Regions from separate parts of the Rossellomorea sp. NPDC077527 genome, predicted to be linked through region 3. Evidence: riboswitches for the same ligand, from Rfam matches in the RefSeq annotation. Region 3 holds a riboswitch; each other region holds the start of a gene.

Region 1 (3,278 bases), on a different contig from region 3:
GGAAGATTCCATCTTTTTAAGCAGCACCTGCTTCCACAGTTCAGAAGGCATTCGATAGTGCTATTTTCAGAACAGGTGTCCCAAACTCTGGCTTTACTTATTCAACTCGGCATTCTCCATATGTGTCTTGGCGGCTTGAAGATCGCTAACTTTGGCATCATGGAAAGTATCCCTGTATATTTTTCCGAAACGAACGAATGGGCAGCGACGATCGCCATCAACATTCAGCAGATCTTCCTGCGTCCGATGCTTGTCGTCGTCCCACTGACTTTATTCGCCATCTTGATCCTATGCGTGAACTCGATCAGTGCGACCCTTAGAAGATCTTTGATTGAAGGGGAAGGAACCAAGGTGAAGAACAAGGCAGGGGAGGAGCGTCGAGAGAAGGCTGTCTCGGTATCATCGGATCTATTTACTTTGAAACAGTAAGGAGAGATTGTATGAAGGAAAAACAAGGCGGAAAGGCCTTTCTGATTGTATCCGTACTTTTATTTGTGTTTGCGGGATTTGTTTCGATCTATACGGGATTTCAATCAGACTCTTACAAGCCTATATGGTTCCCCCTCATCCTTCTCGCTACCAACATTATGTATGTGGTCATCAACATAAAGGAGCGCCGTCGCTATTATACAATAGGCTTTAGCGTGATGACCGTTGCGGTTCTGATATACATCCTTTTTCCATACTTTATATAGAAAACACTCAGAAATAATCTGAGTGTTTTTTTTATAATATCAATGCACGGTTTTTTCTATGTTCTTTCCGAAGAGGTGCCGTCTTAAAAAGTCTCTTCTCTTCTTCCGACTGAGGGATGACCTTTGGCACCGGTTTCGGCTTACCATTCTCATCCACAGCGACCATTGTCAGAAATGATTCCGTCGTTAACGTTCTGACATTCGTCAGCAGATTGGTCGAGTACACCTTCACATATACTTCCATGGATGTTCTTCCTGTCGATGTAACATACCCCTCAAGGCTCAAAGCGTCGCCCACCGTGGCGGATGATAAAAAATCCACAGAGTCGATCGATGCTGTTACAACGACGGAATTTGAGTGCTTCATGGCCGATAACGCCGCGATTTCATCGATATAAGAGAGGACTTTCCCTCCAAAGATGGTTTGCATGTGATTGGTATCCGGCGGCAATACCAATCGGGTTTGTACGGTTCGTGAACGCTCCACAGAATAAGCTTGTTCCATTTTCTCATCTCCCTGATTGTATAATGTTGAAACAAAAAACATCTCCTTTGTGAAAAGAAGATGCAGCTACCCTGAGTGAGCGTCGGGGATCCTCTGATTCCCTGTTAGACGTTTCATTCGCGTAACACCCTCCTATCTCCCGTAGGAACTTTCGTGTTCTTCTCGAATTGGCAGGTCTCCTGGCTCAGCGTCTCCAATTCCATATTCCTTCCCATTTCACGTGAAACAGTGGATCCATATGAAACCTCAGCCTTACAGTGGCGGGACCGCGTTGGATTTTCACCAACTTCCCTTTTAAGAAAATGACCAACGATCATTTTCACCAACGAGCAATAATTAAATTGTGAACGTTTCTATTTTACCATACACCTTCCGTGAATGAGCATCCTCTATGGTAAAATGGTAAAAAGGAGATGGAGTGCTATGAAGAAATTCAATAAATGTCAAAGTTGTGGTATGCCTCTGAAAAAAGTAGAAGATCGAGGAACGGAAAAAAATTCAGAGGAAAGTGCCATGTATTGCAAGCATTGTTACCAACAAGGAGAATTTACTCAAAAGGATATCACGCTCGACGAAATGAAGGTCTTTGTGAAAAACAAATGCATTGAAATGGGCGTTCCTTCTTTCTTATCAGGGATGTTTGTGAGGAATATGCACAAGCTTGAGCGATGGAAGTAGGGAGATTTAAAAGGTACAGGTGAGGAATTGACATGACATATAGTGATCAACAGACGCAGATTGATAGAGTAATACAATACATAGATGAACATCTTACAGAGGATTTATCTTTAGAGCAGCTCGCCAAAGTCTCTACCTATTCACCCTTTCACTTCCAACGATTGTTCAAAGGGTTCATCGGCGAGACGCCAGCCGGCTATGTGAAAAGGCTTCGTTTGGAAAATGCCGCACATATGCTGATTTATGAGCCAAGGGTACCAGTAACAGAAGTTGCCTTGAATTGTGGGTTTTCTTCTTTATCTTATTTCACCTATTCGTTCAATGCCTATTTCAATACCAATCCAAAAAGCTGGAGGGAAGGTGCGTATTTAGAACGATTTCCAAGGGAATATCTGTATAGCAAGAAATCTAAACTTTCCAGCACAAATCCGAAAGCTTCCAGAGATCGAGAGACTTATAATGAGTTTAAATGGCTGGATCTTTCCAATGTGAAAGTCGCACAATTACCAGAGTGCTCCACCATCAACCGGTACCATACAGGATCCTACGTCAAAGGCATTCCTGCAACTTGGCAGGATCTTTACCATTGGGGGAATGCTAGGGATCTGTTGGACGATAGCCCGCTGATATTCGGAGTCCCTAAGAGTAACCCGTACATCACCCCGCCTGAAAAAAACAGGTATGAATGCCGTCTGGCCGTTAAAGATCGAGGTACCCTTGGTGAGGAACTTGGTCATTTTTCCGGAGGCAAGCATGTAATATATGAGTTTTCGGAGCCTGTCGATTATGAGGAAAGAGGCATGCTGATTGAATGCTACTCAGAACTTTATAGTTATTGGCTGCCCCAAAGCGGATTTAGGTATCTCGGGAATCCGGTTGAGCTTGTTGAAGTAGAGAGCATCGAAGGATCCCTCGATGTAAGGTGTGGCATTAAGGCGATCGCTCTGGCCATTGAACCCAAATAATGGAGGAATAAGGATGACCCTAGGTTTGAATTTGCCCGCGTTTCTAGCAGGGGCCGTGTTGTATATGATCTACGGAGGAGTTTATTACTCGATCCTTCTTGGAAAGAAAGATCAGGAAGGCACAGGACCGGTGAAATATGTAGTGGCTGTTTTGGTAGCGTTCATCAGTTCAGCCCTGATTGGAGTTCTCGTTCAAGGGACGGGATCAAGTGGTTTAGCTTCCGGGGCGCTCATTGGAGGAATCGTTGGAATGTTGATTTCCATCGTCTATTTGAAAAATGCCCTATTTGGACTCATGACGAAAAGGATGTTTCTAATTGCTGTCGGAGATCATCTCATCGTTTTTACTTTGCTTGGCGCATTGCATGGGTGGTTATGGTAGTAACCTGAACTTTTTTAAGTTCAGGTTATTTTTATATAAAAATATAAAAATAG
Region 2 (3,278 bases), on a different contig from region 3:
GATTCAATTTCTTTGCGCAGAGATCGGGCAATTTGGTTTGCCACTGTGTAGCGTGATAGGTCTTCCCTTACGAACGACCAGTTCAGAATGGTGATCGGCCCCGTTAACATCCCTTTGACGGGCTTGTCGGTTAACGACTGGGCATAGACCGTTTCATCCACTGTCATCGGTTTTATAAAGTTCACATCTCTATATATGATGGGTGGCTTCACACAACGCGATCCATAGGACTGGACCCACCCGAAAGTGGTGAACTGGAAGCCATCCAATTTCCCACCGAAAAACTCTACCATATCTGTCCGTTCAAACTCACCATGGACCAACACATCCAATCCGACTTCCTCCTGAATATCGATCCACCGCTTGATTTCTCCGCGTATGAATTGCCGATAGACGTCATCCCCAATCTCACCCTTGCGCCACTTCATTCTTTGTCTTCTTACTTCACTGGTCTGAGGAAAGCTCCCAATCGTAGTAGTAGGAAGAAGGGGGAGTTTGGGTTGTACTTTTCTACGAATGGAATAAGGGGAGATCCTCCTGACATTCGATGAACCTTCTTCAAGTACATCTCTGGTGCTGCCAGCTGATTCATGAAGGGCAGCAATGGAATTCACACTTTCTTCTAACTCTTTCTCAACAGTCCCCACTCCTTCTCCTAGCGCTTTCGCAAGGAGAGCCACTTCCTTCAATTTTTCATCAGCAAATGACATTCCCTTTTTAAGAACTTTATCTAACGCATCTTCCTGCCTCACAGTTACCGGTACGTGGAGCAAGCTGGATGCCGGCTGAATGATTAACCGGTCCTTCGCTACATAATCGGCCAATGAAGATACAAATGAATGGGCGTCAACAAGATTCCTTCTCCAAATATTCCGGCCGTCCACCACCCCGGCAGCGAGAATTTTATCTTCAGGAAACCCGTTCTTCCGCAGTGCCTCCCAATTCTCTCCCCGGTCATGAATAAAATCCATTCCGATCCCGTCCACAGGTATGGACGTCACCTCTTTATAGTGGTCCAAGCGATCAAAATAGGTTTGAAGGATCACCTTCACATGGGGAGCTGCTTGCTTTAATGTTCCATAGATTTCTTTAAAGCGTTCTACCTTTTGTTTGGAGATCGAGGTGCATAGAATCGGCTCGTCCATCTGCACCCATTCTACTCCCTCATCCTGTAATTCCTTTAAGACTTGAGCGTATAGAGGGACCAATTTTTCCACAAGTGCGCTTTCATCTTTTTCATCATACCCTTTAGACAATTTCACAAATGTGAATGGTCCAATGATCACAGGCTTCCCCTTGATACCAAGCTTTTCTTTCGCTTCCCGGTAAAAAGCCAACGGTCGATTTTCCACCAGCTCAGGTGCAGATCCGGAAAATTCCGGGACGATATAATGATAGTTGGTGTTAAACCATTTCGTCATTTCTGATGCTGGGGAATCCTTCGTCCCCCTTGCAATATCAAAATACGTATCCAGAGATACTTTCCCACCTTGATAGTCAAACCTTTCGGGAACGACTCCGAACATCACCGCAGTATCCAGTACATGATCATACAACGAGAAGTCTCCAAGCGGGATCAAATCCACTCCCTGATCCCTCTGTTTCTTCACATGCTCGAGACGAATGTTCTCCATTTGTTTCTCGAACGATTCTGCGTCCACCTTATGGGACCAATATTGTTCCAATACCTTTTTCCATTCACGATTTTCCCCTATTCTTGGATACCCTAAGTTCGAACTCATAACCTTACTCAATCATCACACTTCCCATCTGTTTAAAATGATTATCCTGTCCCAACAAAAAAATCTCTCTTCCAAATGAAAGAGAGATTCATACGCATACTTAACTAGAGTCGAGACCAACCGGTTTTCTCAACACGCATTCCTCACCCCTCTCTATATCCACGTAGAGCATAAGTGCATACAACAGGCAGGTCTCCTGACTCAGGATCGTCGCTTCTTACCCCTTCCCATTTCATATGAAATAGTGGTAGTGTGATAAGTTGCTCCCCATTACAGTGGCGGGACCGCGCCGGATTTTCACCGGTCTTCCCTCTTAGCTGAGTAAAACTCAGCACCTATTGCATTTGTCTATTTAATTGTCCTTATACTAGAAAAGCCCTCTCAATCAAAGAAAGAGAGGGCTTCATATTTAGTGGAATCCCCTCTTATTTTCCAAAGCCTGAGGCTTTGCAGGAATTAGCACCTTTTCAACAAAAATCGAACGGTTGCCGGGTTTCACAGGGCCAGTCCCTCCACCTCTCTACATAAGAGTTATACGCTTATATTTTTACTATTCGGAAATTAACATTTATCGTAGCACGGGAACGATCGGCTGTCAAAAGAAATTCTCACCCTTGTATGCTTTCCTAATAGTACGTACTTTCTGCATAGTGACATTTGATGCAGTTCCTGGCGGCTGGCGTTTCATAGAAGACATGCCTGCACTTTGCCTGAATTCCCTTCACTTCTTTCTCAAGCTCCATGATCCTCTCATGCAGAATCAACATTTCTTTCTTCAGCATGAGGATATGAGAGCCTTGATTATCGGTAGAGGTTTGATCCATTTTCAACGAACTCCTTCGCCTTTTCTTTCAACCCTTTTTCCCTCTCAGTCTGCGACTCTAGAGCGCCGTCTTTCATTCCCCTGATATCATGGGAGATTTTCATAGAACAAAACTTCGGTCCGCACATGGAACAGAAATGGGCGGTTTTTGCCCCTTCGGCAGGGAGGGTTTCATCATGATACTCCCTTGCCCGTTCAGGGTCCAGGGAGAGATTGAATTGATCATTCCATCTAAATTCGAATCGTGCTTTGGAAAGGGCGTTGTCCCTTATTTGTGCCCCTGGATGCCCCTTCGCTAAATCAGCCGCATGAGCGGCAATTTTGTACGCAATTACACCTTCCCGAACATCGTCTTTATTCGGCAGCCCCAGATGTTCTTTCGGTGTCACATAACACAGCATCGCGGTACCGAACCAGCCGATCATCGCTGCTCCAATGGCAGAAGTAATATGATCGTACCCCGGTGCAATATCGGTCGTTAATGGTCCCAATGTATAGAAAGGGGCTTCATGACAGATCTCCATTTGCTTATCCACGTTTTCTTTGATCATGTGCATCGGCACATGACCTGGCCCTTCAATCATCACCTGTACATCATGCTCCCAAGCGATTTGTGTTAACTCTCCCAATGTTTCAAGCTCAGCAAATTGTGCTTCATCATTCGCATCCGCGATTGATCCCGGCCTTAATCCATCCCCTAGTGAAATCGAAAT
Region 3 (3,278 bases):
CTGATTGGTTATCTGGGCCTGCAGGACTGGAAGTTCATTTAAATCGATCACATTATCCAGCATTCTTACTCCGATCGATACAACCCGTTCCAGCTCATCATCCATCAACGTCTTGGCTAAGGAAATAGAGGCAAGATTGCAGACAACATAATCCCCCGGTGACTTATAGGTGACAATTTTACCATCTTGAATCACTTCTTCTTCCATTACGGTCGCACTCATATTCTGGGCGATTTCCGTACACAGATTACTGCAATAAATCATTCCTTTATGAGAATTTGCATTCAGACGATTCACTGTATCCCGATAAAACATATATGGCGTTCCGGTTTCGAGCTGGGAAATCATAATCCGTTTAAAAATTTCAATGGCCGGCACCACTTCCCGCGAAAGTGACGTATGAGCTATACACTCCTGGTACTTCTCACGAAAAGATCCTTCTCCTTCTCTTTCGTCATAGTAATCCTCTAGGGAGTACCCCATGACTGTCTTCACTTCATGCGGGTCAAATAAATACCAGTCCCCTCTACTCTCAACTTGTTCCATAAACAAATCTGGTATAGAAACTCCTGTAAACAGGTCATGAGTCCTTTGCCTTTCATCCCCATTGTTTAACCGTGTATCAAGGAATGGAAAAATATCTTTATGCCATATATCCAGATAGACGGCAATCGCTCCTTGACGCTGCCCCAATTGATCGACGGAAACCGCTGTATTATTAAGCTGCTTCATCCAGGGAATAACGCCAGAGCTTACTCCTTTAAATCCTTTTATATCGCTGCCTCGGCTTCTTACTTTCCCTAGATAAATCCCAAGACCTCCCCCATTTTTACTCAAGGTAGAAACGTCTGTATTGCTGTCATAAATGCTTCTTAAATCATCTTCCACTGTATCGATGAAGCAACTGGATAGCTGGCCATGGCTCTTTCCAGCATTCGCAAAGGTTGGGGTTGCCACCGTCATATAAAGATTGGAGAGAGCCCAATAAGATTCTTCTATCAATCTGATCCTTTTTTCTTTTGGTTCATTCATCATGAGGGTCATGCTAATAATCATGAACCTCTCTTGAGGCAACTCAAGAACCATTCCGTCATGGGACTTGGTTAAGTATCTCTCGGTCAGAGTGACAATTCCTATGTAAGTAAAAAGAGAATCCCTTGTATCATCCAAGATCGAACCCAAATAGTCCAATTCCTCTTTGCTGTAAGAATCAAGCAGAGTCTTGGAATATAATTGTTTTGCGGTCAAATCTTTAACCAAATGATAGAATGATCCGTATAGTTCCCCTCCCCTTGATAAAGCAAGTTTCTCATATAAACTCTTGATATATAATGCTGCCGCCACGTAAGTCCAATCCGGCTCATGAGCCGTTATACGCTCAACTGCTGTCAAAATCATGAAATGATAGAGTCTTTCTTTGGTGAAGTCCGTCTGTTGATTTGCATATATTAAAATCTTTTCATTAAATTCCTTGAAATAAAGATCAGGAAACCGATTCTGCAGACTGTCCAATATCACTTCTACTTCTTTTTGTTGTTCATTTAACGTGATTGACATGAAAATTCCTCCCATTTTATAAAGTGGGGAAGGAGTAAAAAAAGCCCATCCTTCAAAAAGGATGGGCTTTAAATAGACGGAGATAGTAATAGACTTCTGCTATTTCAATCCTCGCTTTATCCTCCCAATTCCCGAAGAAGATAACACGTGATAAATACGGCAGGTCTCCTGGCTTGTGCTTCACTCTACTTTAAGGCCTTCCCATCTATTTGACAGTGGCAGTTTCCTTATTTCGTCGGCACATACAGTTGCGGGGACAGCTCCGGTCTCTCACCGGATTCCCTTTTAAGTCTTATTAGACACCTTATTCACAGGTTATAATCAATATATAGTTATCGAAATACAAAAGAACACAAAATGTTGTGTTATTCATTATCATATACGATTTAAAAATGAAAAACAAGAGGAATCTATTAAACATTTATTAGTATCACCCGTCAACGATACGGGAGTCAAGCATGAACGTTAACCTTATTTACACTTTAAAAGCTTTTTTGAACTTGGGACTCAATTCACTCCACACGTCAAATAAGTTTCCATCAGGGTCACTGAAAACGAAATTAAGTCCATTATGGCCTCTATCTTCAATCTCCCCTGTCACTACTCCCTGATGAAGCAAATGATCTCTCATTTCGTTCAAATCACTGATTCCATCCACTTCAAACGTTAAAGAAAAACGCTTATTTTGATACCTATCCTGAAAATTACTGCTTTCCCCCTCTAACGAACCGACCAAAAAGATGCTCTGATGAGCAAGATCTACGATCGCTTTATCCTCATCCTCGTAGTTCAGTTTTGCGTTTAACTTTTCCTGGTACCAGATACTTGCCTTCTGAACATCGCTCACTGGTATGTATGTCGTCCCCACTCTTACTAGTTGCTTCATAAACTCTCTCCTTTTATTTTACTTACACTTTTATCCTTTCTACAAAAGGAAGAAAATCCCTTCCCTTTGAATTATGCTTATAATTATTATTTTCCACGAAAAGAGCAGAAGGAGATGCGATTAAGACCTCAAATGAACACTGTTCCCCCCTCACCTTCCTATCTGTTGGTTGAGATAATACCCCGTTCTCTCTATAATTCAAATGGAAGGTTGTTTGACAGTATTCTTTGGTCCCCAATATTTTTTACAGGTTGTTTAAATGGAGGAATCTCGATTTAAACAACCTCTTTTTTTCATGCTAACATGTAATAATCTTTTAATGTCATCATTTTATATGGAGGTGGTTTCTTTTTTGTAATCGGATACATAACAGTCCCTCTAAGGGGTTAAGCTAGTTTCCCTGTGTTTCATCGTTATTACAATCAATACGTTTTAGCCTAAATACTTTCTTTTTATGGGTTTTTCATTTAAAATGCGCATTAAGTGATTTTTTTGGAAATCACACCTTAGTTCTGAAAGGAGTCTATTATGAAGAAACTATTAACGACTTTACTATTAGCATTATTAACAATTGGATTAGCCGCTTGCGGTTCGGACGAGGAGAGCCAAAAAGCTGACGATAAAGCGAAGACAGAAGCAACCGACAAAAAGGCTCAAGAAGAGCAAGCCAAGAAAATGGAAGAAATGCAAAAGAAAATGGATGAACAAAAGGTTGAAAAAGATAAGGTCGTAGCGATTGTCAACGACGAAAAAATCAAAGGTGAAGATTTCAACAACGTATTGAGTCAATCCCAAATGCAGTATCAACAAATGGGACAGGATCCGACAAGTAAAG

What was found. A riboswitch is a leader RNA that binds a small molecule or an ion and turns the genes downstream of it on or off. The one in region 3 is predicted to bind cobalamin.
Region 1: another riboswitch for cobalamin. It lies ahead of ACIGG7_RS04750 (acyl-CoA thioesterase); the one in region 3 lies ahead of ACIGG7_RS12080 (ribonucleoside-diphosphate reductase subunit alpha).
Region 2: another riboswitch for cobalamin. It lies ahead of metE (5-methyltetrahydropteroyltriglutamate--homocysteine S-methyltransferase); the one in region 3 lies ahead of ACIGG7_RS12080 (ribonucleoside-diphosphate reductase subunit alpha).

Annotation. Positions count from the first base shown of each region.
Region 1 is NZ_JBITVL010000001.1:931,440-934,717, forward strand. It holds gene ACIGG7_RS04740 (hypothetical protein) at 1-429, shown strand, start outside; gene ACIGG7_RS04745 (hypothetical protein) at 441-695, shown strand; gene ACIGG7_RS04750 (acyl-CoA thioesterase) at 727-1,200, opposite strand; cobalamin riboswitch at 1,353-1,542, opposite strand; gene ACIGG7_RS04755 (zinc ribbon domain-containing protein) at 1,624-1,878, shown strand; gene ACIGG7_RS04760 (AraC family transcriptional regulator) at 1,911-2,843, shown strand; gene ACIGG7_RS04765 (DUF1761 domain-containing protein) at 2,857-3,225, shown strand.
Region 2 is NZ_JBITVL010000002.1:897,072-900,349, forward strand. It holds gene metE (5-methyltetrahydropteroyltriglutamate--homocysteine S-methyltransferase) at 1-1,754, opposite strand, end outside; cobalamin riboswitch at 1,912-2,096, opposite strand; SAM riboswitch class I at 2,165-2,273, opposite strand; gene ACIGG7_RS09735 (hypothetical protein) at 2,369-2,566, opposite strand; gene thiC (phosphomethylpyrimidine synthase ThiC) at 2,544-3,278, opposite strand, start outside.
Region 3 is NZ_JBITVL010000003.1:432,854-436,131, forward strand. It holds gene ACIGG7_RS12080 (ribonucleoside-diphosphate reductase subunit alpha) at 1-1,557, opposite strand, end outside; cobalamin riboswitch at 1,699-1,879, opposite strand; gene ACIGG7_RS12085 (VOC family protein) at 2,033-2,443, opposite strand; gene ACIGG7_RS12090 (SurA N-terminal domain-containing protein) at 2,972-3,278, shown strand, end outside.